DNA from 4 places in the Bradyrhizobium barranii subsp. barranii genome. Region 4 is predicted to be linked to each of the others. Evidence: riboswitches for the same ligand, from Rfam matches in the RefSeq annotation. Region 4 holds a riboswitch; each other region holds the start of a gene.
The links. A riboswitch is a leader RNA that binds a small molecule or an ion and turns the genes downstream of it on or off. The one in region 4 is predicted to bind cobalamin.
Positions count from the first base shown of each region.

Region 1: linked by a shared signal. The riboswitch ahead of J4G43_RS17450 (TonB-dependent receptor) and the one ahead of J4G43_RS18850 (TonB-dependent receptor) in region 4 are both predicted to bind cobalamin.
Region 2: linked by a shared signal. The riboswitch ahead of metE (5-methyltetrahydropteroyltriglutamate--homocysteine S-methyltransferase) and the one ahead of J4G43_RS18850 (TonB-dependent receptor) in region 4 are both predicted to bind cobalamin.
Region 3: linked by a shared signal. The riboswitch ahead of J4G43_RS28715 (ribonucleoside-diphosphate reductase subunit alpha) and the one ahead of J4G43_RS18850 (TonB-dependent receptor) in region 4 are both predicted to bind cobalamin.

Region 1 is NZ_CP086136.1:3,660,631-3,668,526, forward strand. It holds gene J4G43_RS17445 (TonB-dependent receptor domain-containing protein) at 8-475, opposite strand; gene J4G43_RS17450 (TonB-dependent receptor) at 442-2,355, opposite strand; cobalamin riboswitch at 2,556-2,764, opposite strand; gene J4G43_RS17455 (hypothetical protein) at 2,996-3,361, shown strand; gene J4G43_RS17460 (FixH family protein) at 3,464-3,856, shown strand; gene J4G43_RS17465 (efflux RND transporter periplasmic adaptor subunit) at 3,941-5,374, shown strand; gene J4G43_RS17470 (efflux RND transporter permease subunit) at 5,371-7,896, shown strand, end outside.
Region 2 is NZ_CP086136.1:8,909,379-8,917,274, reverse strand. It holds gene J4G43_RS43490 (carbonic anhydrase) at 352-1,095, opposite strand; gene J4G43_RS43485 (thermonuclease family protein) at 1,104-1,820, opposite strand; gene J4G43_RS55495 (hypothetical protein) at 2,160-2,291, shown strand; gene J4G43_RS43480 (nodulate formation efficiency C protein) at 2,944-3,669, opposite strand; cobalamin riboswitch at 4,669-4,870, shown strand; gene metE (5-methyltetrahydropteroyltriglutamate--homocysteine S-methyltransferase) at 4,972-7,317, shown strand.
Region 3 is NZ_CP086136.1:5,941,024-5,948,919, reverse strand. It holds gene J4G43_RS28745 (TonB-dependent receptor) at 10-246, shown strand; gene J4G43_RS28740 (DUF6925 family protein) at 264-1,274, shown strand; gene J4G43_RS28735 (hypothetical protein) at 1,336-1,917, shown strand; gene J4G43_RS28730 (hypothetical protein) at 1,914-2,204, shown strand; gene J4G43_RS28725 (CbtB domain-containing protein) at 2,207-2,389, shown strand; gene J4G43_RS28720 (CbtA family protein) at 2,400-3,155, shown strand; cobalamin riboswitch at 3,250-3,467, shown strand; gene J4G43_RS28715 (ribonucleoside-diphosphate reductase subunit alpha) at 3,590-6,493, shown strand; gene J4G43_RS28710 (ribonucleotide-diphosphate reductase subunit beta) at 6,504-7,658, shown strand; gene J4G43_RS28705 (GNAT family N-acetyltransferase) at 7,734-7,896, shown strand, end outside.
Region 4 is NZ_CP086136.1:3,991,126-3,999,021, forward strand. It holds gene J4G43_RS18830 (energy-coupling factor ABC transporter permease) at 1-1, shown strand, start outside; gene cobF (precorrin-6A synthase (deacetylating)) at 43-792, shown strand; gene cobT (nicotinate-nucleotide--dimethylbenzimidazole phosphoribosyltransferase) at 803-1,855, shown strand; gene J4G43_RS18845 (histidine phosphatase family protein) at 1,862-2,434, opposite strand; cobalamin riboswitch at 2,506-2,707, shown strand; gene J4G43_RS18850 (TonB-dependent receptor) at 2,823-5,195, shown strand; gene J4G43_RS18855 (PepSY domain-containing protein) at 5,208-6,629, shown strand; gene J4G43_RS18860 (maleate cis-trans isomerase family protein) at 6,751-7,491, shown strand; partial or broken gene hydA (dihydropyrimidinase) at 7,504-7,896, shown strand, end outside.

The DNA.
Region 1 (7,896 bases), 330 kb from region 4:
TCCGCGACTACCACTTGAACGAAGCCGCGACCTCGTAGCTGCGCGGCGCGCCCAGGATGATCTGGTCGGTGTAACCCGGATCGCCCCACGCCGCGTAGAGCTTGTTGGTCAGGTTCCTCACGCGAAAGCTGATCCGGGTCTGGTCGACGCCCGGGAAATAGGCTTTTGGAATATCGACGAACGCGTATGCGTCGAAGATCGTGTAGGCGTCCATCGTGACCAGATTGTCCTGGAAGTTGAAGCGGTCGCCGACGTGACGGACGAGGCCGCCGATCTCCACCGGCAGCTTCGTGTCGAAGCGATAGGAGGCGCCGGCGTTGGCGATGAAGTTGGGAACGTTGGGCGGCGTCTTGCCCGAATAGGACTGGAAGTCGCCATTGCCGTCGACATAGGTGAAGTCGATGAAGCGCGACTGCACGAAGGCGACGTTACCCCACAGTTTCAGGCCCGCGACCGGATTGACCGCGGCGGCAATCTCGACGCCTTGGAGGCCATCTTGCCGGCGACGTTGAAGAGGATGCCGCTTTCGGGGACGTAGACGTTCTTGCGCTCGATGTCGAAGGCCGAGAACGTGGCCTCCGCGCGCTTGTCGGCCGACAGCAGCTTCACGCCGGTCTCGTAGGTCCGCGACGTCGTGAGCAGCAGCGGCGTCGTGGGCCTGAGGATGAAGATGTTCGCCACCGTCGGGTCGGCTGCCGTCGCGTACTGGCTGTAAAGCATCACGCCGGGCGCGATGTCCCAGGTGTAGCCGATGCGTCCGGTGACCGGATTGAACGTCTTCGAGAAAGGATAGTTGGCTTTCAGGAGGCCATTCTCGTCGAAGCGGGTCCGCGACAGCTCGATATTCTCAAAACGGATGCCGCCGATCAGCGCGAAGGTCGAGGTCAGCTTGAGCCGGTCCTCGAACGACAGCGAGGCGGTGTCGAGATGGGTGTAGATCTTCTCGTCGCTGCGCGGGCCGTAGAGGCCGCGGTCCGGATTGAGGAGGTCGACGTAGTCATTGAAGAACAGCGTGTCCTGCGAGACGTTGAACTGGTTGCTGCTCGCCGCCACGGTGGCGACGAAGCGATTGTCCATTCCGCCGAGATTGGAATTGACGGTGAGGTCGGTGATGTTGCCGTAGAGTCGCTGTGCGTGATCGAGCGCCAGGCGCTCGCGGTAGATGCTCTGCGCGCCTGCGAAATTGCCTACGGTCTGGTCAAACGACGAGATCTCGTTGTTGAACCAGTGCCGGTGGGCGTCATAGCCATAGACCTGGCTCTTCAGCGAGATGTTGTTGGTGATGTCCCATTGAAAGCCGCTGCGCAGCCAGAGCTCGCCGGCGCCGCTGTGATTGTCGAGCACGTTGTAGTTCGTGGTCAGCGTGCGCGCGTCGATGGTGACCGGGACCGGCGTGCCGCCGCCGAGGTAATAGTTGCTCCAGAGGCCGGAGACGACGCCATACGTCGGCACGATGCCCGGCGCGTTCGCCGGCACCAGCGGCGTCCCCCAGTAGAAGCGGTCGTTGTCCTGCCTGTATTCGGTCGCGCCCCAGATCCTCAGGTTCTCGTTGACGCGATAGTTCAGCTGGCCCGAGACGTTGCTGAGCTTCGAATAGGTGTCGTCGATAAAGCCCTTGTTGTTGAAATGGCTGATGTCGAAGCGGTAGTCGAGGCCGTTGATCAGCGTGCTGCCGCCCGATCCGTAACCGGCGCGATAGCCGTTGAAGGAATCGTAGGAGGTGAAGGCGTCGTTGACGATTGGTCCGGTGTGCGGCGCCTTGTTCACGTAGTTGATGGCGCCGCCGGTCGCACCGAGGCCCGCCACCAGCGAGTCCGGTCCCTTGATGATCTCGACCTGCTGGAGGCCAGCCACGTCCATGGGACGGCCGGTCATGGTCGACGGCCCGATCGGGATGCCGTTGTAGAGCGTGGAGATCTGGTCGCCGGAAAAGCCACGCATCGAGAAGATGGCGGGCGCGCCGGGCGCATCGCCGCCGGTGACGCCGACTGCAGCCTTGGCGACGTCGGTCGTGGTCCGGATGCCCAGGTCCTGCATCGTCCGCTGACTGATGACCTCGACGGTCGCCGGCATCTCGCGCGCCGTGATGCCGAGCCGGGAGCCGACGTCGGTGACGGCTGCCGTGTTGAGCGGCGTCTGCACCGGGCCGCTCGGAGCTTGCGTGGCCGGAACGGCGACAGCAGGGGCGCCACGATTGCGTCCCGCGGCGCGCCGGGCCGCGCGCTGCTTCTGAGTGCCCGGGCTGACGGCAGGAGCCTGTCGCGGCGCAGGCGGCGACACGATCACCGGACCGACCTCCCGGGAGCGGTTGTCCTGCGTCGCGCTTTGCGCGAGCGCCGCGGACGACAAGGACACCGACGAGAGCAGAGTAATCAGGAAAGCACGCGATAACGCTGGCCTTGCGCCAGCACGGAAATGAAGATTTTGCACGACAACGCTCTGCGGCGACGCAAACAAACCGTCACCGCGGTTGCCTTAGTCATCCACCTTCGCCCCAGGCGGCGGATGCACCGGCTACTTGTCCGACATCAGGGCACCCCGCCCAATGCGTTCGCGCGTGACCATGGCTGGTAGCAGGTTTCCTGGCTCGCGGGTCATCGCCTTCGACCACCTTCCCAGAGGCCCAAGCGGGGCTCCAGTGGTTCGTTTGGTCGTCGGCTATCCGCCTACAGTTGCGGGGGCAGCCCGCGGAATTGCCCACTGAGGTGGACGCACCGCATTCCCTTGAAGAGTCCTTGCGGACACTACCGATCACGAAACTGGCATCAGGGGATGAGCGCGTCAACATCCGCGCGGGCTGCTGGACGGGCCGGTCGGTCGATGGTGGCCTTGTGTTGCTGTTTTGCACGATAGTCCGAAGGACCGCGTCGAAACGTCCAACCCGGCCTCCGGACGAGCCTGGGTAACGAACGCTTGACCACGATCAATGACTGCCTTTGGTGTCCGAATATGCTACTGAGGCCGAGTTCCGGCCCGACAAGGTAAGTCGATATTGATGCAGTTCGTCCGTACCATCCTGGCAGTCGCCATCGCCATATCCTTGGCGATGCTGCCGGTTGGCGCGTCCGCGGCGAACCTCGCAATGTCGTCGGATGGCATGCAGACGGCCATGCACATGAGCGGCGACGCCGACATGTCGATGGACGATTGTTGTCCCGACATGAAGGGAACAGGCTCCCATAGCGGCGGCTACAAGTGCGGGATGGGTTTCTGCTGCGTCGGTGGGATCATCGCGCTCGGTGATGTCAGGCCCATGGCGTTCGAACGTCTCGCCGTCATGGCCAGCACGATGGCTATTCCCCCGGATCAGGTCGTTTCCTTCCGCGGCGGCAGTCCTCCTTTCCGACCTCCTCGAATCTGATCTCGCAAAGCCCGAGACGCGAGCGGCGTGCCTGCTCGCGACGACGACTGACGTGCGCGCTTCACGCGCCACGGCGAAAGATCAATTCATGAGGACAGGACAATGCTTTCCAAGATCAGCACCGCGGCTCTCGCCGCCACCCTTTCGCTTGCCGCTTCCGCCGCGATGGCGGGCGCGGGCGACTACGCCTTCGAGCCCGTCACTCCGCAGATGAAGAAGGGCGAAGATGTCACGCTCGCCGTTCGCCTGACGAACAAGCAGACCGGCAAGCCGATACCGGATGCGGTCATCTTCAAGACCCGCCTCGACATGGCCCCGGACGGGATGGCCGAGATGGAATCGGCGGTCGCGCCGCTGCCGTCCAGGGAGCCGGGCGTGTACGCCTTCAAGACGGACCTGCCGATGGCTGGCCGCTACCAGATGACGCTGTCCGTGAAGGTGCAGGGCGAACCGGAGACCGTCACCGGCAAGGTGATCGTCACGGCGATCAAGTGAGCGTTCGGGCGCTGCCCGGCAGCGCCCGACATTCCCCTTTTTCCTTCACACGGACGCGCGCTCTCGGGCGCGCGGATACACGACATGAAAACGCTGCGTCTCCTGACGGCTCTTGCGCTTGGCGGCGGCCTGGTCCTGGCCGGCTACTACTCGCATTCGAACGGTGCGGGCTGGCTCGCTGAGGCCGACATAACATCGGCTGCGGCTGCCGCGGAGCGAACGCCGCTCTACTACCGCGATCCGAGCGGTGCGCCGCTCTGGTCTGCTGGTCCGAAGAAGGACGACCGCGGGCGGGACTATCTGCCGGTCTACGACGACGATGGAGCGGCCGTCGCGCCGGCGCTGCCGAAGGCGCAGGCGGCTTCGCCGCGAAAAATCCTCTACTACCGCAATCCCATGGGACTGCCCGATACGTCGCCCGTCCCAAAGAAGGATCCGATGGGGATGGACTATGTCGCCGTTTACGAAGGCGACGATGCCGACGACGGCACGGTGAAGCTGTCGCCCGGCAAGATCCAGCGCGCGGGCGTGAAGTCCGAGCCCGTCGCGCGGCGCTCGATCCGGGTCTCGGTGAAGGCGCCCGGCACGATCCAGCTCGATGAACGCCGCGTGTCGGTGATCGCGATGCGCGCCGAAAGCTTCGTGCAGAAGGTCGCCGACGTGACCACTGGCACGCGCGTGAAGGCCGGCCAGCCGCTGATGGAAATCTACAGTTCGGCGGTGGCGTCCGCGGCGGCGGAATATCTCGCGACGATCACCTCCAAGACGGTCGGCGGTGTCGAGATGTACGGCCGCGGCTCGCGACAGCGGCTGGTCAATCTCGACGTTCCCGAGTCCGTCATTGCGGAGATGGACAAGACGCACACCGCGCCCGTCGCCATACGCTGGTCTGCACCGCGCGACGGGGTCGTGCTCGAACGCAATGCGATCGAAGGGATGCGGGCCAATCCCGGCGACGTTCTGTTCCGGATCGCGGACACCTCGGTGGTCTGGGCGCTGGTCGACGTGGCCGAGCGCGATCTCGGCAACATCGCGGTGGGGCAGTCAGTCGCGGTGCGCGCGCGCAGTTTCGCCGGCCGGACCTTCACCGGGACAATCGCCGTCGTCTATCCGCAGGTGAACCGCGACACGCGCACCGTTCGCATCAGGATCGAGCTCGCCAATCCGGACGCGGTGCTGCTGCCCGACATGTACGTCGATGCCGACATCGACACGGCCGATGCCGCGCCCGTCCTGGCGATACAGGACAGCGCGGTGCTCGACACCGGCAGCCGGCAGGCCGTGCTCGTCGACAAGGGGGAAGGGCGTTTCGAGCCGCGGGAAGTCAAGCTCGGCCGTCGCGGCGGCGGCTATGTCGAGGTGCGCCAGGGTCTCGCGGACGGCGAGGCGGTGGTGACCTCCGCCAACTTCCTTATCGATGCGGAAAGCAACCTGAAGGCGGCGCTGAAGGGGTTTGGCGAGGCGGCATCCCAGGCCACCGACGCCGGCCCTGGCAATGCAACGGGAGATCACAAATGATCGCCCGCATCATCGCCTGGTCGGCGCGCAATCTGCTGCTCGTGCTGTTCGGGACCGGCTTCGCGGCTGCCGCCGGCCTCTATGCCCTGGTTCACCTTCCGCTGGATGCGATCCCGGACCTCTCGGATACGCAGGTCATCGTCTACACCGAGTATCCCGGCCAGGCGCCGCAGGTGATCGAGGATCAGGTCACCTATCCGCTGACGACGGCGATGCTCACCGTGCCGAAATCGAAGGTCGTACGCGGCTTCTCGTTCTTTGGCGTCTCCTTCGTCTATGTGATCTTCGAGGACGGCACCGACATCTATTGGGCGCGGTCGCGCGTCATGGAATTCCTGAACGGCGCGGCGTCCAGGCTTCCCGCCGGCGTGACCCCGACCATCGGGCCCGACGCCACCGGTGTCGGCTGGGTCTACCAATACGCCGTCGTATCGAAGGAATTGAACCTTGCGGACACGCGCACGATCCAGGACTGGAATCTGAAGTTCGCGCTGGCCAAGGCCGAAGGCGTCGCCGAGGTCGCCAGCGTCGGCGGCTTCGTCAAGCAGTACAACGTGGTCCTCGACCCGCAGCGGATGCGCGACCGCGGCATCAGCATGCAAAAAATACGCGAGGCGATCCGCGCCAGCAACGCCGACGTCGGCGGCCGCACCGTCGAGCTCTCCGAGTTCGAATACGTCATCCGCGGCAAGGGCTATATCAAGAGCATCAACGATCTCGGCAACATCGTGCTGAAGACGAGCAACGGCACGCCGGTGCTGTTGCGGGACGTCGCCAACGTCGAGCTCGGGCCCGACGAGCGGCGCGGCATCGCCGAATTGAATGGCGAGGGCGAGGTTGCGAGCGGCATCGTGCTGCAGCGGTTCGGCGTCAACGCCCTAGACGTCATCGAAAACGTCAAGAAGCGCTTCAGGGAGATCGCGAGCAGCCTCCCGAAATCGGTCGAGATCGTACCGGTCTACGACCGCTCGAACCTGATCTATGCGGCCATCGATACCCTCAAGCATACCCTGTTCGAGGAGAGCATCGTCGTCGGGCTCGTCTGCATCGTGTTCCTGCTGCATGTCCGCAGCGCACTCGTCGCGATCCTGATGTTGCCGGTCGGCGTGTTGATGGCGTTTGGCGCCATGAAGCTGCTCGGGCTAGGATCGAACATCATGAGCCTCGGCGGCATCGCGATTGCGATCGGCGCCATGGTGGACGCCGCCATCGTCATGATCGAGAACGCACACAAGCACCTCGAACGGGCGAGGCCCGAACAGTCGCGCGTGCAGGTTCTGATCGACGCGGCATCCGAGGTCGGCCCCGCGCTCTTCTTCAGCCTGTTGATCATCACCGTGTCGTTCATGCCGATCTTCACGCTGGAATCGCAGGAGGGCCGATTGTTCAGCCCGCTGGCGTTCACGAAGACCTTCTCGATGGCCGCCGCGGCGTTGCTGTCCGTCACCCTGGTGCCGGCGCTGATGGTGATCTTCGTCCGCGGCCGGATCGTCCCGGAGAGCAGGAACGTCATCAATCGCGTCCTGATCTGGGTCTACCGTCCCGTGATCAAGGGGGTTCTGCGCGCCAAGACGCTGGTCATCCTGGCTTCGCTCGTCGTGCTTGCGGTGACGATCTGGCCGGCGCGCCAGCTCGGCACCGAGTTCATGCCGGCGCTGAACGAGGGAACGCTGCTCTACATGCCAACGACGCTACCCGGCATTTCGGTCACCAAGGCGGCCGAGCTGATGCAGATGCAGGACCGCATCATCAAGTCGTTCCCGGAGGTCGCTTCGGTCTACGGCAAGGCGGGGCGAGCAGCCACTGCGACCGATCCCGCCCCGACCGAGATGTTTGAGACGATCGTCAACCTGAAGCCGAAGGAGCAGTGGCGTTCCGGCGTTACCGTCGACAGTCTCATCGCCGAGATGGACAAGGCGTTGCAGTTTCCGGGCGTCTCCAACGCCTGGACCATGCCGATCAAGGCGCGCATCGACATGCTCTCGACCGGAATCCGCACGCCGGTTGGCGTCAAGGTCATGGGCACGGACCTCGCCGAGATCGACCGGCTCGCGAAGCAGATCGAACGCGTCATCAAGACCGTGCCCGGCACGTCGTCGGCCTACGCCGAGCGCGGTATCGGCGGCTATTATCTCGAGATCGTTCCCGACCGTGAGGCGCTCGCCCGTTACGGCATCCTGATCCAGGACGTCCAGGACACCATCGCGGCCGCGCTCGGCGGTCAGACGGTCACGACGACCGTGGAGGGACGGCAGCGGTTCACCGTGAACATGCGCTATCCGCGCGACCTTCGTGACAACCCCAAGGCCATCGCCAGCGACATCCTGGTGCCGATGCCGTCGGGGGGCGCCGTGCCGCTCGGCGAGGTGGCGAAGGTCGAACCCGCGCGCGGGCCGACGTCGATCCGGACGGAGAACGGCCAGCTTGCGACCTACATCTATGTCGACATCCGGGATCGCGACATCGGAAGCTACGTCGCCGACGCGCAACGCGCCGTGACGGAGAGCATCCGGTTTCCCGCC
Region 2 (7,896 bases), 4.9 Mb from region 4:
GCCAGAAGATCTCAGGATCGTCGCCGGCTCTGGAGTTCACAGCCAGGCAATGCGCTTTATCGCGATCTGCTGCCGGAACCACGCTATTGGGTTTGCAACTCAATATGGAGGCATGAACGCTGTCGGACGCGTTAGGTGCGTTTTTTGATGCTCGCCGCGTGTTGCTAGCATGAGTACGTAGAACATGAGCAGAATCAAGACGCCACGCATACCGAAGCACTTCCCGAGTTGATCATTTATTGTGGAGCGGATGGTATCCGGGGCATTTGTCGCAGACGATGGACCAAACAGCGGAGCGGAAGGGCCGTATCGCACGGCAGATGATTTGCCTCGGGTGTGAATGTGCTAGTGTCAGCTGACAATATCGACCTTACCGTTGTCGATCCGATACAGGGCCCCGACGACTTTCAGCCGGTTCTGCTCGACTGCAGCCTTCAGAATAGGGCCCGTCGATCTGAGTTTGTTGACATTGTCGATCACATTGTTTCGGGTTGCGCGGGCGGATGTATCGCCGGCCTGCCCTAGAGATGCGTTCACGGCGGGAGCAAGTGCGGTCACCAGGGCTGAAATGTGCCCTGGCGGCGGCTTATCTTGATGGAGCGACTTGATCGTAGCGTCTATCGCGCCGCAATGATCGTGGCCTAGTACGAGGATTAGCGGCGTGTTCAGTACTGCGACCGCATATTCCATACTGGCGAGTGTATCATCATTAGCGAAGTTGCCGGCGACGCGGCAGACAAACAAATCACCTAGCCCGCTGTCGAACACAAATTCGGGCGCCACGCGAGAGTCGGCGCAGCTCAGAACCGCCGCATATGGATTTTGGCCTTCGACCAAAGCCGAACGCTCGCGCCTAAGATCGTCGGCTCGTGATGCACCCTGGACATAACGTTCGTTTCCCATCAGCAGCCGCTTCAGGGCAGCATCTGGCGACAGCAGGTTATCTGGCTTGGGCGTGCTTTTTGCTTCCTTCGCATCGGCGATCTTATTGCCGAATCGCAGGAAAACTGTCGACGCAGCAAACAACAACAGCGAACGGCGCGAACGCGCGGTCCTGGTTAAATGGTACATATTTGGAGAATTGGCTGCATGCATGTGTCGCCTCAACGCACGGCCTTACGCCACCCGGTGGCTTCGGCTTCCGCTTCGCTACAAAACCAGCGTTCGCTACGCTTCTTCGTCATGTCGATTAGTTCGTAGCTGGCTTGCCCTGGCAGGTGATAGATCCGCTCGCCGCTGCGCTCGACAGTGCCTTTTATCAGGCACTCGGGGGACGGCGGTTCCGACAGCAGGACGGATCCGAGCAGTACTTCCTGCGCGTCGATCGGAACCGACCACGCGCCGACGATAATCGTGCCCTTATTGCGGCGAGGCCAGTCCCAGGGAGCGATGAACGCTCCCGACCACAGTCCCGTATGGGCTGTGCTTGCCGCCAACTCATAGACAGCGTGAGATGGAGCAGCCGATAGTGCCCAGCCCGAGCGTACCATCCAGACGTTCACATTCTCGCCTTCGATGAAGCAGTTACCGAGGGCTCGTCTGTACTCATCGACTCTCTGGGTATGACAATCCCAGGTTCGCCCATTTGAATGCTTGATAAGCTCGTCGCGAGCAGCTACGCCGCAGGCCCATTTCCGGCCCTTGGCGTCGAGACAAATCTGGTCCGTCTCAGGAGCTTCGATGCCTGAGAGCCGAACGTTGGTTTTGTCGATCTCGATCGTATTGCCGTCGAGGATGCGCGGAGCACCGCTGAACGTCGCGGCGCAGACCGGAGATGTGACGAGAGCGAGCAATGCGAACATAATTCCGCGGTTCTTCATCCCGACAACAACCTTTCGCTCCTGATCCACGTTTCACGCACGACACGGTGCCGATACATTCGACTGCTTGACAGCGTTACGTCCGTTATTCCGCCGGCATTTCCGACGCGCTTTATGAGGGCTTCGCCGGAACGCGAACCTACGGCCTGACGCTGCGTAAGGATCAAGTGATTTCTTTGGGGCGTGCGGCGCTATTCTTCGAGCATCAGCGGCTCTCTCACTAGGACCGCGCTTTACTCTCTCCACCTGAGGGGAGATCCTCGCGGGCGGCGCCGAACTGGCGATGCTGAACAAACCCGAACCCCGGAACGTTGTCTTTGCAAAAAAAAGTGGCCGACGATGAAGCGCTGGCTCGCGCTGGAGTCAGGCGTGGAGCATCAACCTTTCTGGTTGGCGACGGTTTCCATCGGCAAAATGGCCGCTGCCAACGGTTCTGCAATGAAATTTCGCACTTCACACGAAAAGATGTGAAAAAGATCGGTCTGGCTTTCTCTGACCGATTTAGAAGAAGACGCAATGGAGTTCAGGGTAGACGCCCGCGCATAACTTAACCTTCTTACGCCCGGCAAGATTGATCGTTGATGTCGACCTGGGCAGGTGGAGCAGAGTTAAACAGGCGTTTTCCATGCTTCGAAATCTGGATCGATGACATGCAGACGAATGGGTGCCAGCTAAGCTAGGGTCGAGCCAGTCTGGTCCTCGACGTTTTCTTGCGTACGGCCCCTGAGCTTCCCGGCCTGCGCGCTCGGAAATGCGCAAGCGCTCAGCGGTATGCCGGGTCGCTACCGGTGAACGTCTCCCGGTAACTTCCTCGCCGGTTTCGTCTCACACCCAGTTCCTGGTGCCTTCGACGTTGCTATACTCACGCACAGTGGTGTCCTCACACCGGCTGGAGTGAAGGCGGGAAAACCACATCTCGCAAGCTCGTGCGCGCCGCTGACACTAGGCGGAACAAACGCAATCGCGCGGCCGACCTTCTTGCGACGGGCCGGACTGCTGCGAGAAAGGCACCCGGACCGTTGCGGAAGCTAAAACAAAGCAAGTGCCGAGCGCGTATGTCTTGCAGTCGGTCCGAGGCACTGGGCCATGGAGGAACTGCGGCGCGATGTTGCTCTGCGGCAGTTTACTCGGGCCTTCGCTCTCCTAAGTCTTCCTCTTCATTTGGCTCGGTGCGTTGGAACCAGGAGCCAGGGGCAAATTTCGCGATGCGCTTGGCAAAGGAGGATTGTGGCTCCCAATCCTGTCCTTCTCTCTTTTCGAAAGTGATGACCCCGTTGTGTGCAAAATAACGTGGTCCTTGGATACTACAATTCACCAAGAGCAGAACGCGCCACACGTCACCCGTCTCGGCCGGTTTGCCATTCCGCTTCGGTAAGTAGTCCACTCCAACTGGTTCAATGATAGTACAGCGGCCCTGCCGCAGAAGATCGCCGAGCCGGCCTTGCGGGGTGGCCACGAAGTTGAAGTTGGCCGGATCATGCAGAAAGCGAAGATTTGCGTCCCTTTCGCCATCTGCGACTTCACTGGCGATCAGGGAGAGCGCCAGGGCGCGCCAGCCCAATTCCATCGGCTTCGCATAAGTCGACGCAAGTTCAAACGTGCCGTCGAGGGCGATCTTCCAGGTGATAACGTACTGTTCGTCCGATTTGTTGTCCCGGTGTCTGGTCCACGAAACGAAAATAAAGTCGTTTTGGCCAAGTTCAATAACGCCCCACATTTGAGGCACGAACTGTGCCACCTTCGAGACATTGGAGATAATTTGTTCTATCGTCTCACCATCTTGCGCTCGCCAAGTTGACTTCAATCGTTCGACAAGGGGGCTGTCGCTGGCCCGAATATTGTTGCTCATGGCAGCCGGCCAGGCGAGGCAGATTAAAAATCCGACCAAGCAAAGCCATAGCGCGGGTCTTCCAGACATTCTCTTCATAACCCTCGGCCTATCGCGTTTCATCCAAACATCTTGTAAAGCAGGCAACCTCGAACCTGCTATGAGCCATCGCAAGAAGTTTACGGGGATGCGACGTGGCACCCGCTGGCTGTCCCGCGCGATCAGGCGCTCCCTGTATGTCATGCGCAGCTAACTTCCCCGACAGCGACTGCGTCAATTGGCTGAGCTGGACCTGCCCAGCAGGAGGAGACTGGGCATGCCGAGGGTCTGCATTCTTCGTGCCAGGCAATAGGCGGAAATTTTCACAGAGTTTGTGTCGCTCTTGTCGACTTTCTGACCTTTGCACGTTTTCGGTGTTCCTATTCAGTGTATCCGCCGCAGCTTGTGCATCCTTGTCCCGCACCGGATATTTAGCAGAAGAGTTGAACGCCTCGATGCCGGATGCCTGATGGACGGAAGTGCGTTTGCCGCTATTGAGCTGTGTGGTTCGCTATCGTGCCGCCGGCGTTCGAGCTGCATGATTGCCAGCGGCACCAAGCCGGCTTGATCCCGGCTTTGAAGTCTGGGTGGCACGCAAATCAACCCCTCGCCTCGTATGTTGCTAAATTCCGCCACGTGCCTTGGCCTATTCGCTGCAGATCCTTTAGTTGAGAGAATAGCTGGCTAGCCGAGGTGCTGGGCGAAACTCTGGAAATCGCAAGGCCGCATCGAAAGCATTCTGATAGAAACGTCGGTACTCCCGCCGGAAGGCTGCTTCTGTCCCTTTCATCGATCTAGCGTGCGGCTCCAGCTCCGGATGCTATTCCGGTATCTGAGAAGGATATGTCTGATTATGACATCTCTGATTAGAGAATGTTTCTGGATGGTGGTAAGTCACAGAGATGCACGGTCATTCGGCTAGCAGATGTCGCAGATTAGCTTGCACATAATCTGAGAGGTTGACGGAAGAGTTCTCGTGCCGATAATCCAAGTCGTCGAGGTTCTCCGGTTCCCATTGATCCGGAGCTAAGAGGGAAGCCGGTGCAAATGCCGGCGCTGCCCCCGCAACTGTAAGTGGCGAGCCGCTGTCCAACGATGTCACTGAAGCCTGCACGGCTTCGGGAAGGCCGGACAGCAGCGATGACCAGCAAGCCAGGAGACCGGCCCCGACAATATATTGGTCCACGGGCGGGGTGTCTCGGTGGTACGCCAAGCAGCCGTCGCACGCGCGACTTCTCCTGCCTGCGTCCGCCATGGCCTTTGTCCCCAACAGGGGTTAACGCGATGTCTCCTCTCTCTCTTCCAGTTGCTACGCTCGGAACGCCACGCATCGGCCCAAGGCGTGAGCTCAAGCTCGCTCTAGAAAGCTACTGGTCTGGAAAGATTAGTGAACAGCAGTTGTACGAAGACGCATCCGGCCTACGCGCAGCGAACTGGGCTCGTCAAAAATCGCTCGGCGTCACGATCATTCCGTCAAACGACTTCTCGCTGTATGATCAGGTGCTTGATACAAGTGTCATGGTTGGCGCCATCCCGGAGATCTACGCCTCGAGCGGAGAATCCGTTTCGCTCCAGACGTACTTCGCCATGGCCCGCGGATCGCAATGCGGCGATCAGGATGCGAGTTGCGACCAGAGTACGCGGGGATCTGGCGTGCCCGCGCAGGAAATGACCAAGTGGTTCGATACCAACTACCACTACATGGTTCCCGAGTTTTACCGGGGACAGGCGTTCAGACTGTGCTCTCGCAAACCCGTCGAAGAGTATGAGGAAGCCAGGGCTCTTGGCTTTCAGACCCGCCCTGTCCTGATCGGGCCGGTCACATTTTTAAAGCTCGGCAAGAGTACCGATAGCGCGTTCCAGCCCCTCTCTCTCCTCGATGATCTGATACCTGTCTATATCGACCTTCTGCATGAATTAGCCAAACGAGGGGCAAGTTGGGTTCAGTTTGATGAGCCCTGCCTGGTCCTTGATCTGGATGAGGCGGCGCGACAATCGTTGCTGCACGCCTATAACCGGTTCGCAAAGGAGGGACCCGCTATCAAGATCATGCTTGCGAGCTATTTCGGCGCCCTAGGCGACAATCTGGATACTGCCTTGAGCCTGCCAATTTCCGGTCTGCACGTCGATTTGGTTCGAGCGCCAGAACTATTGGATCAGATCATTGCTGACGGCCGAAGTGATCTCGTCATGTCGCTCGGTGTCATCGACGGCCGCAATGTGTGGCGGTCGAACTTGCCGTCGCTCCGTCAGCGGCTGAAGCCCTCGATTGCGAAGCTTGGCAGGCACCGTGTACAGCTCGCTCCGTCCTGCTCGCTGCTTCACGTGCCGGTCGATGTTGAACTCGAGACCGGGCTCGCGTCCGACGTCAAGAGCTGGCTTGCTTTCTCGGTTCAGAAGATGCGTGAGCTTGCGATCCTGGCGCGGGTACTCGCAGGCGACCAGAATGTTGGGCTAGCTCTTGCCGAGTCGGAATGCGCCGCGACTGCCCGCCGGACCTCGCCGAAGATCCATAATGCCAACGTCGCTGTCCGAATGAGGGCGATCGATCAGACGATGCGCCAGCGCGCCACCCCGTTTGCCCGTCGTTCCGAGATCCAAAGGGAACGCTTTGGACTGCCGGCTTTTCCTACCACGACGATAGGATCGTTTCCGCAGACCGCAGCGGTGCGAAATGCTCGCGCGGCGCATGCGCGAGGTGCGATGAGCGAGGAGCAATACGACAGGTTCCTCAAAGAGGAGATAGCCCGCGCCGTACGTTGGCAGGAGGACATCGGTCTTGACGTCCTCGTGCATGGCGAATTCGAGCGTAATGACATGGTGCAGTACTTCAGCGAGCAACTCGCCGGCTTCGCATTTACAAGGAACGGATGGGTTCAGTCCTATGGTTCGCGCTGCGTTAGGCCCCCGATCCTGTTTGGCGATGTAGTGCGGCCGAAGCCGATCACCGTGGAATGGTGGCGCTACGCGCAATCACTAACTGGTAAGCCGATGAAGGCGATGTTGACCGGACCGGTGACGATCCTGAACTGGTCGTTTGTTCGCGATGATATTCCTAGAAGCGAGGTCTGCCGTCAGCTTGCGCTCGCGATGCGCGATGAAGTCCGCGATCTCGAGAATGCCGGTGCAGCCATAATACAGATCGACGAAGCTGCACTCCGCGAAGGATTGCCATTGTGCCGGTCGGACTGGAAGGCATATCTCGATTGGGCCGGAGATTGCTTCCGCCTCTGCTCATCGGGCGTTACCGATCAAACGCAAATCCATACACATATGTGCTACTCAGAGTTTAACGACATCATCGGTGCGATCGCTGCAATGGATGCGGATGTCATTTCAATCGAGACGTCGCGATCGAAAATGGAGCTACTGGATGCGTTCAGGAAGTACGAATATCCAAATCAAATCGGACCGGGCGTGTACGACATTCACTCTCCACGCGTCCCCGAGACGGGCGAAATGAAGGAGCTGATGGTGCTAGCTCGGACGCGTTTGCAGGATTCGCAGCTTTGGGTCAATCCGGACTGCGGCCTAAAAACGCGCAAATGGGAGGAGGTTCGGCCGGCGCTCACCAACATGGTCGCTGCCGCGCGCGAACTGCGCGCTGCATCCGATCCGCAAATCGGTTGATCCCGAGCTCCGGTCTGTTCTCAACAAAGCTAATTCGGTTGTGGTGATTTGCGCTTTCCACAATATCGAGGCTACCATTGCCGCCGACATGATGCCCGGTCCACTTCGTGGACCGGGGAAGGTACGGTCTCGGAGAAAAGACGGTGACGCGTTGCGCTAGTTTCGTTGGCCGGGGTAGAATTGCCGGCTGCTCGATCACGGCGACAACATTCGCCGAAAATCTGCAACCCATATAAGCAGAAGTGTATTGCAGCTAATCATGCCGTGGTACGCGGCCGTATAGGTTGAGATTTGGAAATTTACGCCGAGATTTGTCGCTCATGGGCACGTTGGCAACGGCCGCGACAGCAATGAGAAAACTAATGCTTGACGGACACCGCAAGGCACTCGGCGCGGATTCGGTCCGCTCGGAGATGCCGTCAGGCTCCCTCATTCGATCCACGAGATAGTTTCAGAAGAGAGGACGGCGAAGGCAGTCCGTACCCCAACTCACACCAATCCATTTGGGATAACGGCGCTATCCGGGCCACATACGCCAATGCGTCGGCCGCACCGCGATTTGCTCTCCGGTATTCGCGT
Region 3 (7,896 bases), 1.9 Mb from region 4:
TCCGCAACCGTGTTGCACGTCGGGAGTTTCGTCGATGGTAACCGCGACTTCAGCATTCTGCGTCTGCTGGCTCCGGCCTACACTGTCGTCAACGTCGCAGCCGAATATCTGGTCACCGACCAGGTGAAGGTGTTCGGCCGGGTCGATAATCTCGCCAATGTGCACTATCAAAATCCGACTGGCTTTCTGCAGCCGGGACTGGGCGTCTATGGCGGCATTCGCCTGGCGAATTACGACGCCAGATAGCGAGAGAGAGAAGCCTCATGACGACGGCCGATCCGCTCATGGACCTGATCGCAAGCCAGCTTGCCGACGCTGAGGCCGGCTGGAGCGTCGGCACGTTCGGTGCCATTGCCGAGTTCACACGCGAGCCCGGTGAGGCCTTCGATATGGAGCAGTCGCGCAACGGGATCAGCGTCGTGACGCAGAAGGGTGGGATGCGCGTTGTCTCCCACCCGGATCTGCGCCTGATCGCGTCGGAATCGCCGACCACGGATAGCTGGAGCCACCGCATCGCGCTGTGCCTTCCGCATGAAGCCAGCGCCATGAGTGGTCGTACCGTGCTGACCGAGCTCGGTCCGGATATCGAGGCGCTCCTGACGAGGGATCGCAGCGGCATCCTGTTCGACCTTGGTCTCGGAACGTTGCAGATCGACGCCTGCATCCGCGTCAGCGATGCCGATGCCGTCGCCGCGCTCAGGAGCCGCACGGGCCAATCCGTGTTCGCACCCGAAAGCGACGCCATGCGGATCATTCTGGCCGCCAATCCGCACCGCGTCTTCACCAGCCGCATCGGGCGCGCCGAGGTATTCCAGCCGATCCCGCCGCCGGGTGGGCGAAGCCCTGACGGCCCGCACACCCACGTCCTGCCAAAGCTGCTCGCGCATCGCCGCACCCATGCCGCCACCGAGCCGCTGCCTGAGGGGTGGATCCCCTGCGCGCATCTCTATCCGGCCCATCCGCTCCGCGATCAGCTCGGCCGCAAGCGCGCTTTTCGGCCGGATCATCACGCAGCCTTCCAGGCGCTGCTCGAACTCTATGGGCTGCCGGAGCTGATGGCGTGCAAGAGGGCCGTGGTCGAGGCGGTCGCGAAGGGGCGGGGACCTGAGATAGTGACGCTTCCGCCCGATCGCACAGCGCGCGCCACCGTTCGCGTGGCCTTGCGCCAATTGGCGGCCATGGAGCCGCACACCGCGACACTCGCCGCCTGGCTTGCCGCCTACGACCGGCGCGATCCAGCCGAGACTGAAGATCCCATGGAGGCTCTTCACTGAGTCAGACGTGCTGCCGCGTTCCAGCAAAATTGTGCTACAAATCCCACAAGGAGATCGTTCCATGACTGTAACCATCCTGCCGCCCCACGCCGACCGTTTCCGCCTTCATCCGGTCACCTCGCGCCTCGCGCAGATGTTCTGCTTTGCACTGCTGACGATGTCATGCGCGCTCGCGAGCTTCGCGCTTGCCTGCGCGACGCCGTTTGCGGCGTTCGCCGTCGTCGCCGCCGCGATGCTGCCGATGCGTCCGGCGCTGCTCGTCGTCACCGGCGCCTGGCTCGTGAACCAGACCATCGGCTTCGGCGTGCTGCACTATCCCATCGATGGCAGCACCATCGCCTGGGGCTTTGTCATCGGTGCTGCCGCGTTGCTGTCGACGGCAGCGGCATCGACCGTTCTCCGCCTGCTGCCGCAGGGCCGCACGCCGCTGATGCTGGCCATCGCGCTCGTCGCCGCCTACGCCGCCTATGAGCTCGCGCTGCTTGCCGCGACGCCGTTCCTTGGCGGAGAGGGCGCGTTCACTGCGGCCATCGTGACGCGCATCGGGCTGACCAGCGCCGTCTGGCTCGCCGGCCTCGTCGCCGCCTGCGAGATTGTCCGCCTGGTCGATCCGTTCGGGCGCGGACGCGCGATGTCGGCTTGAACGACGAGGCCCATTGGCGTGATGACATCACGTCCCTTGTCTTTGCAGTCAGGGGACACGGCGCGATTTGCGCCGTGCATCGCGGCGCATTCCGGACTTTGATCGGCGTGGAGCCCTCTGCGGAGGATTGCCTCAGCTATTTCCGGCGTTTTGAGGCTGTATTTCGGGAGGCCGCTGGCGCCAAGATCGCCCGTAAAGGCATTTCGGCAGGGACGAGCCTGCATCTTACCAGTCGCGATATCACCCGGAAGCTGTTAGAAAACGACCAAATCGCTAACGGAGAATAGCTATGAGCCAGTCCCATGTCGCACATCTTCCGATCGCAGTCGGACAGGCGGGACGGCTTTCGCAAGCCCTGATGGCCATGGTGCTCGGCTTGTTCATCGTCGGCGTCGTGGGATTCTCGCATATCGACATCGTTCACAATGCCGCGCACGACGTGCGCCACTCGAACGCATTCCCCTGCCACTAACCGGGGCGGCATGAGTACGTTTCGTTCGATCGTTTTCTCGTCGGTCATTGCCGGTTTCATCGTTGGTCTCATCGTCACGGTCGCCCAGCAGTTCGGCACCGTTCCCCTGATCCTGAAAGCCGAGGTCTTCGAGAAGGCGGCGGAGACCCATCAGCACGACGCGCCGCAGGCGGCTGCGGCTGGCCATGACCATGCAAGCCATGATCACGCCGACCATGATCATGGCGCCGAGGCGTGGGAGCCGCGAGACGGATTCGAGCGCAACGCCTATACGGCGGCCGCGAACGTGCTGACCGCGATCGGCTTCGCACTGCTCCTGGCTGGCTTCTTTGCTGTTCGCAGCGGCGCGACCGGCGCGGGCGTCTCCTGGCATGAAGGCCTGATGTGGGGATTGGCAGGTTTTGCCGTGTTCACCATTGCCCCCGGCCTCGGCTTGCCGCCGGAGCTGCCGGGCGTGCCGGCTGCACCGCTGCTGTCGCGCCAGATCTGGTGGCTGGCCGCCATATTTGCGACGGCTGCTGGCTTGGCGTTGATCGTCTTTCGCCACTCGGTGCCGGCGGCAATTGCGGGCGTCATCCTGCTGATCTTGCCCCATATGATCGGCGCGCCCGAGCTGGCGCACGTCGAGACCAACGTGCCGTCCTCGCTGTCGCATCAGTTCGTCACCGCGGTCACGGTGACGAGCTTGATTTTCTGGAGCCTGCTCGGTGCTGTGACAAGTGCGATCTTCGCGCGCTTCGATCATAGTACGGATGTGCGTGCCTAGAATCCTGCCTGGCTTCACGCCCGCCATCACCGCATTCCACAGGAAATCCGCGCCAAGCCTGCCAACGAATCGTTGACACCCGGCTGCATATGTCACCACATGTGGGCGTCACGGTTCCGCTGGATCGCAAGATTTAGTGGCTAAGAGGGAAGCCGGTGAACCGCGCGAGAGCGTGGAATTCCGGCGCTGCCCCCGCAACTGTCAGCAGCGAGCTGCTTCCGAACAATCGTCACTGGTGCCTTTCGCGCCGGGAAGACGGGAAGTGGGCGATGACCTGCGAGCCAGGAGACCTGCCGCGACGATCTGAACGTCCACGGGCGGGGTGTCCGGCGGTCGCTTGCATGCACCGCCCGGCAACTCTGCCGCCGGCGTTTCTGCAGCGTCCTTCCTTACAGCCCCGTTCAAACACAACGCGCGCATCACGGGGCCCTTTGATGTTACTCAACCTGCACGACGCGGACACCGCTTCCGCACCCATCGTTCATTTGCGTCCACAATCGCTTGCGCCTGCTTCGAGCGAGCCGGCCATGCAGATCATCCGTCGCAACGGCAAGGTCTCGCCGTTCGATTCCGCCAAGATCGCGGTCGCCATGACCAAGGCTTTCCTTGCGGTCGAAGGCACCAGCGCGGTCGCCTCGCGTCGCGTCCATGAGAGCGTGGAGCAGCTCACGGCCGAAGTCGTCGCTGCGCTGATGCGGCGGGCAGGCGAGGGACGCACCTTCCATATCGAGGACGTGCAGGACCAGGTCGAGCTCGCCTTGATGCGGAGCGAGCATCACAAGGTCGCACGCGCCTATGTGCTGTACCGCGAGGAGCGGTCGCGCCAGCGAGCCGAGGAGGCGGCCGCGGAAGCGACGCCCGCTGTCGCGCCGGCACTTCATGTCACGCTCGCCGACGGTTCGCGCGTTGGTCTCGACACCAAGCGGCTCGCGCTGATTATCGGCGAAGCCTGCGCCGGTCTCGACGGCGTCTCCGCGGCACCCGTGCTCACCGAGACCACCCGCAATCTCTACGACGGCATCAGCCAGGACGAACTGGCGCTGGCCTCGATCATGGCCTCGCGCACGCTGGTCGAGCAGGAGCCGAATTACGCCTATGTCAGCGCGCGCCTGCTGCTCGACAAGCTGCGCGGCGAGGTGCTGTCCTATGTCCATGCCGTGCCGATCTCCGCCTCGCAGGCCGATATGGCTGTGCGCTATGCCGAATATTTCCCGGCCTATGTGAAGACCGGCATCGCTGCCGAACTGCTCGATCCTGAACTGACCCGCTTCGACCTCGGCCGGATCGCGGCTGCACTCAAGCCCGAGCGCGACCTGAACTTCCAGTTCCTCGGCCTCCAGACGCTGTACGACCGCTACTTCCTGCACGTCCGCGGCAAGCGGATCGAATTGCCGCAAGCCTTCTTCATGCGCGTCGCGATGGGTCTTGCGGTTCGCGAGATCGACCGAGAGGCCAAGGCGATCGAGTTCTACGATCTGCTGTCATCGTTCGACTTCATGGCCTCGACGCCGACGCTGTTCAATTCGGGTACGCTGCGTCCGCAATTGTCGTCCTGCTTCCTCACGACGGTGTCCGACGACCTCGACGGCATCTTCAAGTCGATCAAGGACAACGCACTGCTGGCAAAGTATTCCGGCGGTCTCGGCAACGACTGGACGCCGGTGCGTGGTCTCGGCGCCCACATCAAGGGCACCAACGGCGAGAGCCAGGGCATCATCCCGTTCCTGAAGGTTGCCAACGACACCGCGATTGCCGTCAACCAGGGCGGCAAGCGCAAGGGCGCCGTCTGCGCCTATCTGGAGACCTGGCACGTCGACATCGAGGAATTCCTCGACCTGCGCAAGAACACCGGCGACGACCGCCGTCGTACCCACGACATGAACACGGCCAATTGGGTGCCGGACCTGTTCATGCAGCGCGTCGATATCGACGGCGAATGGACGCTGTTTTCGCCGGACGAGACGCCCGATTTGCACGATCTCTACGGCGAGGCGTTCAAGTCGGCTTACGAGGCCTATGAGGCCAAGGCGAAAGCCGGCGGCATGCGCGTCTTCAAGACCGTGCGTGCGAGCGACCTCTGGCGTCGCATGCTGACCATGCTGTTCGAGACCGGTCATCCCTGGATCACCTTCAAGGACCCCTGCAATCTGCGTTCGCCGCAACGCCACGTGGGCGTGATCCATTCTTCGAACCTCTGCACCGAGATCACGCTCAACACCTCGGCCGACGAGGTCGCGGTCTGCAATCTCGGCTCCATCAACATGCTCAACCATGTCGGTCCCAATGGACTCGACCATGCCAAGCTGAAGCGGACGGTGACGACATCAGTACGGATGCTCGACAACGTCATCGACATCAATTTCTACACGATCCCCGAAGCGCGCCGCTCCAACATGCGTCATCGTCCCGTCGGGCTCGGCCTGATGGGCTTTCAGGAAGCGCTTCAGGTCCAGCGCATTCCGACCGCGTCCGACGCGGCCGTGGCGTTTGCCGACACCAGCATGGAGGCAATCTCGTTCCACGCGATCGAAGCGTCGTCCGATCTCGCCGCGGAGCGCGGACGCTATCCGAGCTTCGAGGGCTCGCTGTGGTCGAAGGGCGTCTTGCCGCTCGACTCCATCCAGCTTCTCGCCGACGCGCGCGGTGGTCTCGACGTCGATCGCTCCGCAACGCTCGACTGGGATCGCCTGCGCAAGAAGGTCACGTCCAGCGGCATGCGCAACTCGAACGTCATGGCGATCGCGCCGACGGCGACGATCTCCAACATCTGCTGCGTCTCGCAGTCGATCGAGCCGAACTACCAAAACCTGTTCGTGAAATCGAACATGTCCGGCGACTTCACGGTCGTGAACGAGTTCCTGGTGCGCGACCTCAAGGCGAGGGGGCTTTGGGACGAGGTGATGGTCTCCGACCTCAAATATTTCGACGGCAGCGTGGGCCAGATCGACCGCGTTCCTGACGATCTGAAGGCGCTCTACGCCACCGCCTTCGAGATCGACAGCGCCTGGCTGATCGAGGCGGCCGCGCGCCGGCAGAAATGGATCGACCAGTCGCAGTCGCTCAACCTCTACATCGCCAATCCCTCCGGCAAGAAGCTCGATGCGCTCTACCGGCTGGCCTGGCGGCGCGGCTTGAAGACGACCTACTATTTGCGCTCGCGCAGCGCCACGCATGTCGAGAAATCGACGTTGAAGGGCACCGACGGAAAGCTCAATGCGGTGTCCGCGTCAGTGGCGGTGTCGCACGCGCCGATCGTGATCCCGACCGCAGCGGCACCGGACCTCGACGGCATCAAGGCCTGCCGGATCGACGATCCCGAATGCGAAGCGTGCCAGTGAGGAGATGACGATGCTCGACTGGTCCGATACCGAAACCACAGCAGCCGCTCCTGCCGTCTCAAGTCTCGCCACCGCACTGCGTCCGCAGACCCAACTCAAGCTCGAGCCGACCGACCCGACCGGCTTAGGTGCGATCGATCGCGCCGGCGGCCGCGTCTCGGTCGACGAGAAGCGGATGATCAACTGCCGCGCCGACGTCAACCAGCTGCTTCCGCTGAAGTATAAATGGGCCTGGGAGAAGTATCTCTCAGGCTGCAACAATCACTGGATGCCGACCGAAGTCTCGATGCAGGCCGACATCGCGCTATGGAAGTCGCGGGACGGGCTGACGGAGGACGAGCGGCGCGCGATCAAGCGCAATCTCGGCTTCTTCGCAGCCTCTGAATCGCTCGTCGCCAACAACATCGTGCTGGCGATCTACCGACACCTCACCAATCCGGAGTGCCGGCAGTACCTCCTTCGGCAGGCCTTCGAGGAGGCGGTGCACACCCACACCTTCCAGTATATCGTCGAAAGCCTCGGCCTCGACGAGGGCGAGCTGTTCAACATGTACCGCGAGGTGCCGTCGATCACGGACAAGGCGGCCTGGGCGCTCAAGCACACGCAGCACCTGGACGATCCGTCGTTCCAGACGGGGACGCCGGATAGCGACCGCGCCTTCCTGCGCGATCTCGTCGCCTTCTACGTCGTGTTCGAGGGCATGTGGTTCTACACCGGCTTCGCGCAGATCCTATCGCTCGGCCGCCGCAACAAGATGGTCGGCATCGCCGAGCAGTATCAATACATCCTGCGCGACGAGAGCATCCATCTCAACTTCGGCATCGACGTGATCAACCAGATCAAGATCGAGAACCCACATCTGTGGACGGCAGCGTTCCAGGACGAGATCCGCGGCATGATCCGGGATGCCGCCGAGCTCGAAGCCGCCTACGGACGCGATACGATGCCGCGCGGCTTTCTTGGGCTCAACGCGGCGCTGTGCGAGCAGTACATGCACTTCATCGCCAACCGGCGCTGTGCGCAGATCGGGCTGGCTCCGGTGTTCGCCGAGGTCGAGAACCCGTTCCCGTGGATGTCCGAGGCAATGGATCTGAAGAAGGAGAAGAACTTCTTCGAGACCCGCGTCATCGAATACCAGAATGGTGGTGCGCTGACTTGGGAATAGCACCGGTCATGGCTATGCCGCGGGCGTGTCACCTGTGCTTAAACGGTGGCACGCGTGCGACAGCAGGGGGATGAGGTGGAGATCAGACGAGACGATCCGACGGCGCCCTATGTCGCCGACTTGTTGGCACATCATCTCGAGGAGCTGCGCAGCCTCATGGCCGAGCGCGCCTTCGCTCTCGATGCCACCGGCCTTTCGGCTGCCACCGTGACCTTCTGGACGGCTTGGCAGGACGATG
Region 4 (7,896 bases):
AGAGACAAAGGGGCGGCCGTCATGGCCGCCCCTGAACGCGCGATGCTCACGCTCTCCCTGATAGGCATCGGTTGCGGCGATCCCGAGCAGCTCACGCGCGCCGCCGTTCAAGCCATCAACGCGGCCGATCTCATCCTGATCCCGCGCAAGGGGACGGCGAAGTCCGATCTCGCAGATCTCAGGCGGACGATCTGCGCGGATGTGCTCACCAATCAAACGACGCGCATTGCCGAGTTCGATCTTCCCGTGCGCGATGCCGGTGAAGCGGATTATCACAAGGGCGTGGACGATTGGCACGAGGCCGTGGCCGCGGCCTGGTCGCAGACGATCGCCAGCCATCTCGGTGATGATGGCAAAGTCGCGCTGCTGATCTGGGGCGATCCCTCACTGTATGATTCGTCGCTGCGCATTGCGCGGCGGCTCGATCCCTTGCCTGATATCGACGTCGTGCCCGGCATCACTTCGATCCAGGCGCTGTGCGCGGCGCATGCGCTGCCGCTCAACGACATCGGCGAGCCCTTCCTCGTCACGACGGGGCGCCGCTTGCGCGAGGGTGGCTGGCCGCAGGGCGTCGATACCGTGGTGGTGATGCTCGACGGCGGCACGGCGTTCCAGTCGCTCGATCCTGCGGGGCTGCACATCTGGTGGGGCGCCTATCTCGGCATGCCCGATCAGATCGTCATGTCGGGCGTTCTGGCCGAGATCGCCCCGCACATCGTCGCCGCGCGACAGGATGCGCGCGAACGGCATGGCTGGATCATGGACAGCTACATTCTCAAGCGCCGGCCGTAAGCGAGGCAGCATGCTCCCTGAATGGGTCACCCGGAAATGCCCCGATGTCTCCGCTGTCCACCGCGAGGCGGCGCTCGCGCGTCAGGCGCAACTCACAAAACCGGCCGGCGCGCTCGGCCGGCTGGAGCAGCTTGCGGTCGAGCTTGCGGGCCTGCAGGCGACCGAGCAGCCGCGCGCCGCGCGAGTGCCGATCATCGTCTTCGCCGGCGATCACGGCATCGTCGCGCAGGGCGTGTCGGCCTATCCGCAAGGAGTGACCATCGCGATGATGGCGAATTTTGCCTCGGGCGGTGCCGCGATCTCGGTGCTGGCGCGTGAGCTTGGCTCAAACCTTGAGGTCGTCGACGCCGGTACGCTGGCGCAGGAGGAGATGGCAGGAATCGTCACTGACAAGCCGCGCAGCGGCACGCGCGACTTCAGCGTGGAAGCAGCGCTCCCCCCCACGGAGCTGGCATTCGCCTTCGAAGCCGGTCAGCGCGCAGTCGCGCGCGCAGAAGCCAGCAGGCCCGATCTCCTGATCTTCGGCGAGATGGGCATCGGCAATACCACGACGTCGGCGGCGATTGCGGCGAGCCTGCTCGGCATCAGTGCCGAGGAGATCGCGGGCTGCGGTACCGGCGTCGACGCGGCCGGCCGCGCGCACAAGGCGCGCGTGATCGACGCTGCGATCGCGCGTTACGGCGTTGCGGGCGCTTCGCCGGAACAAATTCTGTGCGCGGTCGGCGGCCTCGAGATCGCGGCGATTTGCGGCGCCATCATTGCTGCTGCGCAAGCCCGCATTCCCGTGTTGATCGATGGCTTCATCGTATCCGTGGCAGCGCTGGCGGCGGTGCGGCTGAACCCGTCGTGCCAGCCATTCCTGCTGCCGTCGCATCAATCGGCGGAGCAGGGACATCGGCTGGTGCTGCGTGCGCTGAACGTGCAGCCGTTGATCAGCCTCGATCTCAGGCTCGGCGAAGGATCGGGGGCGGCCATCGCGCTGCCGCTGGTGCGGCTCGCGTGCAGCCTTCACAACGGCATGGCGACCTTCGCGCAGGCCAACGTGCCGGATCGCCCGGCCTGATCCAGCTCAAGCCGCGCGCTGATTGACCGCGACGACGCGCCAGCCGGTGGCGAGCCGGTCGATCCGGGTCAGTGACAACGGATCGATCACGAAGCGCAGGGCCGCTTGTGGTGTCAGATCCAGCGCAATGCAGAGCGCGGCGCGGATGGTGCCGGAGTGAACGACGAGCGTTGCCGAGCCGGCGCCGATTTGCGCGAGACCCAGCCGGACGCGCGCGACCTGATCCTCAAAACTTTCGCCGCCCGGCGGCCGACCGTGCGCCGGATCGCTCCAGAACTGCGCATAGGTCTCCCCGCCGGTCGCAGCGAGTTCGTCATGCCGCCGGCCGGTCCAGTCGCCAAAATCCTGCTCGCCAAATTCGGGCACCAACGCGGGTTCGAGTCCCAGCGCGCGCGCCGTCTCAACCGTACGTCGCGCCGGGCTCACCAAGCTCGCAGCATCTGGCGGAAGCCTCTGCCGCAACGCCTCCAGTTGCACGCGATCGCCGAGATCGGCGGGCGCGTCGGCCGCGTGGATCGTCCCTTTGACGCCGTCGACGGGCGCATGCCGTATCAGCCAGAGGAAGGTCTCGCCTTCCATGCCTATCTCCAAGGAAGTTGGTCGCTGTGGTAATAACGTCGCAGCGGCACATTGACTCTGTCTTGTCGGTAATCCTAGATGGCTTTGACGGTTTCCCCGAGTGGGGATGAAAAGGGAATGCGGTGCGGGGATTTTGTCCCCAATGCCGCGGCTGCCCCCGCAACTGTAAGCGGCGAATCTTGCGTCACGAGCCACTGGGTATCTCGGTCCCGGGAAGGCGATGCAAGGTACTGACCCGCGAGCCAGGAGACCTGCCGTCAGCCGTGGTCACACGCGAAGATGTCGGTCGGGGAGTACAGACATTCGGCTTCATCGGAAGGCTCAAAGGCCGGAGGTGGGACCTGGTTCGCTGTGACGTGCCACTGACGTCATACCGAGGTCCCGAACTGTGTCTTCCATTCGTCTTGTACGACCGCGTTGCTTCCTGCTCGCTTCCGCCGCGCTTACTTCATTTGCAGTCGCCGATCTGCCCGCAGCGCTGGCGCAGCAGGCCCGCGAGCCGCTGCCGCCGGTCGAGGTGTCGCCCGCCCAATCCCGCAAACCGGCAAAGCCGGCGGCCCGGGACGCGCAGAGCCCACGCCGCGCGGCATCGCGCAGGCCAGCGGCCGCATCGGCCGCGGCCAAGCCCGTCGTGCCGACCGCGGCGGCGCAGACGCCGCTCAACACCAATGTGGTTGCCGAGAGCGCCTCGCGCCTCGGCCTGACCGTGCAGGAGACACCCGCGACCGTCGAAGTCATCTCGGCCGAGACCATGCGGGAGCAGGGCTATCGCACCGTGTCGGAGGTTGCGCAGGGCGCGGTCGGTGTCACCTCCGGCGACAATCCGGCCGAGCCCGCGGCTTTCTCCATGCGTGGCTTCACCAACAGCCAGATCAACATGCTCTACAACGGCATCAAGATCGGTCCGCAGAACATGACCTCGCGGATCACGGATACGGCCAATCTCGCAGCCGTGGAATTTTTGAAAGGTCCGGCCTCGCTGACGTCGGGCGAAGGTGCCGCCGGTGGCGCAATCAACTTGATCACGAAGCAGCCACACACCGGACCGATCCGGAATGAAGCTGACTTTTCCTGGGATTCGCTCAACTCGTTCGGCGTCCATTACGGCTCGGGCGGCAGCACCAACGTGCAGGGGCTCGACTACCGCTTCGACATCAGCCGCGCCTCGCTCAATGGCTTTGCCGACGACACCAATACCAAGACGTTGGATGTGTCTGGCCAGCTCAATTACCGCATCTCCGACAGCCTCAAGATCTGGGGCGCGATCGAGTACCGGGAAGATCGCTCGAAGGCCTATTGGGGCGCACCGCTGGTACCGATCGCCTTCAGCGGCTCGCATGCGACGAGCGGCATTGTTTCGGGCAATTACGTCTCGAACTTCAACAAAACGAATCTCGGTGCGATCACGATCGACGATCGTACCTTCAACACCAATTACAACGTTCTCGACAACCGCAACGTGGCACAAGAGGTGTGGCTGCGCGGCGGCTTCGAACTGAAGCTGGCGCCTGACCTGACGCTGAAGAGCCAAGCCTATGCCTATGGCGCGGAGCGTACCTGGTTCAACAACGAGATCGAGGCTTTCAATGCCAGTACGGGCCTGCCCAACTCGAACATGGTCGATCGCGAGCGCTTCTATGTTGCACATAGCCAACGCCTTGTCGGCAACATTACCGACCTGATTTGGGACGCTAATATCGCAGGCTTCGACAACCGCCTGGTCACGACACTTTCGTCCAGCTATCTCGATTTCGTCAGGCCAGGCGCGGCCAACTTCCCGGACGATTACGTCTCGCTCGTCAATCCCGACCGTGGCCTTTACGGCCTGCTCACGACGCAGCAGCAGACCGCGCGCATCGACAACGAGGCGCTGTCGTTCGAGGACCGGGTGAAGCTCACGCGAACCTTCGCGCTGGTCGGCGGCCTTCGCGTCGAGCATATCGGGCTTGACCGCAACTCGACCGACGCCGCCGGGCTGGAAAAGGCGAGCTTACCGTTCTCGAAGTCCTGGGTCCCGACGACGGGGCGTATCGGCTACACCTGGGACGCCGTGCCCGGCCTGACCTTCTTCAGCCAGTACGCGACCGGCGCGGACGTCTCGGCCAACAACATCTTCCTGCTTGGGCCAGCCCAGCCGCTCGACCTGACGACCTCGCGCACCTATGAGACGGGCGTCAAGCATCTGTTGTGGAACAACAGGGCGGAATGGTCGTTCTCGGCCTACGATATCGAGCGCAAGAACGTCTATGCGGCGGCTGGCGGCATGCAGCTCAACATCGCGGGACGGCAGGAGTCGAAGGGCGTCGAGCTCGCCGCGGCCGTACGCCCGATCGATCCCCTGCGGCTCTGGGGCAACATCGCCTATGTCGATGCACGCTATGCCGACTACAATTTTGCCGGTGGTTCGTTCTCCGGCAACACGCCGCCGAACGTGCCGCGTGTCGTGGCCAATGCCGGTGCGTCGTACCGGTTCTTCACGCCCTGGCCGGTGGAGCTCGGCATCACGGGCCGCTGTGTCGGCGACCGCTACAACACCGATGCCAACTTCGTGACGATGAAGGCCTACACCGTCGCCGACGTCTACGCCTTCGTCGACATCCCGAAGACGGTGTTCAACGCGGTCGACCAGGCCCGTCTGGGCTTCCGCGTGCGCAACATCACCGACAAGCGCTACGCGATCTGGGGCGATCCGTTCTATCCCGACCAGATCCTGCTCGGTGCGCCCAGGACCTATGAGCTCTCGGCCGCGTTCAAATGGTAGGGCGCTGACCACATGATGAACGCGATCGTGCTGCTGCATCGCTGGCTCGGGATCGCGTTCTGCCTGCTGTTCGCGATGTGGTTCGCGAGCGGAATCGTGATGCACTTCGTCCCGTTTCCGTCATTGACGGAAGCGGAACGTTTTTCCGGGCTCGCGCCGGTGGCTGGCGGAGAGGTGAGGATTGCGGTCGCGGATGCCGTCGCCGCGAGCGGGATAGCGGACGCCACGCGCGTTCGCCTGGTCCAGCGGAGCGACGGGCCGGTTTATGTCGTGTCGGACCCGTCGCGTGTGGCCGCGATCCATGCCTCCGACGGACGGGATGCATCGGTGACGTCGGCCGACGTCGCGGTCGGTATCGCGCGGGATCATGCCCGGCAACGCGGGCTCGATGCCGCGCGGGCGGCGATGATTTCGGGCGCGGATTATGATCAATGGAGCGTGCCGAACGGCTTTGATCGACACCGGCCTCTGTTGCGCGTCGCTCTTGGCGATGCGGCCGGAACCGAGGTCTATGTCTCCTCGCGCACCGGCGAAGTCGTGCTGGATACGACCCGCAGCGAGCGCGGGTGGAATTGGGCCGGCAGCGTCCTGCACTGGATCTATCCGACAGTCCTGAGGAGCAACTGGTCCCTTTGGGATCAGGTGGTCTCGACATTGTCGCTGGTGGCCTTTATCGCCGCGACGCTCGGCGCGGTGCTCGGAATTATTAGGATCAGGATTCGAGGGCGTCGGGTCTCGTCGCCTTATCGCGGCTGGCACGCACTGCATCACATCATTGGTCTCGTCGCGACCGTTTTCGTGCTGACCTGGAGTTTCAGTGGCTGGCTCTCGATGGATCACGGCCGGCTGTTCTCGCGCGGGGAGCTGACCCCGACCGAAGCGGGCGTGGTGTATGCCGCGCCTGACTGGACGACGGCCCCATCGTTCGGTCAGCCGTCGGCTCGCGAAGTCGAATGGTTCGCCGTCAACGGTGTTGTCTACCGGCGCGACCGGACCGGCCTCGCCAGTCAGACCTTGACCAAAGCGGGGGAGGCGATCCGCAGCCGGCAGGTGGCATTCCTCGGCGAGAAGGATGTCCATGACCTGACGACGCGCCTTGCGCCGGGCTGTGGCGACTCGTCCGTTCTTGCCGACAATGACGATTATCCCGCGTACTCCGTTGTCCCCGGAGCGCCCGTCTATCGCTCCCGATGCGGCGACCTCTGGTTCGACATCGACGGTGCCGACGGCCGCGTGCTGCAAAGACTGGATGCCTCGCGGCGCGCCTATCGCTGGTTCTATAGCGCGCTTCACACGCTCGATTTTCCCGTTCTCATGGCGCATCCGCGTCTGCGCGATATCCTGGTCGTCGGGCTCTGCTTGCTCGGGCTGGCATTTTCCGTCACCGGCACCGTGATCGGCTGGCGGCGCTTGCGGTCGACCTTCGCGGCTTGAGCTGCGTATCGAACAAATCATATGCGCCATGCAGATTGCGGGTTGCGCGGGCGATGGCAGGCGCGGATGATCGTCCGAGGGGGCGCAGCGGTGCGCTCTCTCAATGGGGCGATCGTGATCGATGTCAATTCAGCGCAAGCGCCTCGGCATGATGACCCCGTCGTCCAACTCGGTGCTGGAGCCCGTCACCAGTTCCATGCTGCATGGCGTGGCCGGCGTCACCGCTCATTTCTCGCGCTTCCGCGTTACCGAGATCGCGCTCGATGCCGCGGCGCTGAACCAGTTCGATGCCTCGGTGATGCTGCCGGCGGCGGATCTGCTGGCGGACGCCAGGGTCGATGCCATTGCCTGGAACGGCACGTCGGCAAGCTGGCTCGGTATCGGCCGCGACCGGAGCCTGTGCGAAGCGATCGCGGCGCGGACCGATATCCCGGCGACGACCTCCACGCTCGCCTGCATCGACGCCGTCCGCGCGCTCGGCGCCGGACGCGTCGGCCTGGTCTCCCCCTATACGGACGACGTGCAATGGCGTATCGGCGATGTCTGGGCCGAGGAGGGGATCGCCCCTCACGCCGAGCGGCATCTCGGCCTGCGCGATAACTTTTCCTTCGGTGAGGTCACGCCCGCGACGATCGCCGACATGATCCGCGCGGTCGCGGCGGACGGTGCCGATGCCGTCGTCATTCTCTGCACCAATCTCGACGGCGCCGCGCTGGCTGCCTCGCTCGAACGGGAGTTGGGTATCGCCGTGCTGGACTCGGTCGCGGTCACGCTCTGGCGGACACTCGAACTCGCCGGCGGCGACATCGCGGCCCTTGCGGCGTGGGGCCGGATCTTCCAGACATCAGCGATCATCAACTGACGGAGCCCTCCTGTGACGCAGCTCGATCTCGCCATTCGCGGCGGCACCATCGTGACGGCCAGCGACGAGTTTCGCGCCGATATCGGCATTCGCGAGGACGCATCGTCAGCATCGCCGACCGCATTGAAGGTGCGGCGCGCGAGATCGACGCGACAGGTCTGCTGGCGCTGCCGGGCGGGATCGACAGCCACGTCCACATCTCCCAGGCCTCCGGCCCCGACGTGGTGATGGCCGACGATTTTGCTTCGGCAACGCGCGCCGCGGCGGCCGGCGGCAACACCATGGTGCTGCCCTTCGCGCTCCAGGAGAAGGGCACGTCGCTGCGCACCTGCGTCGAGAACTACCGCAAGCTCGCCGAGGGCGAATGCTACATCGATACCGCCTTCCACCTCATCATCTCCGACC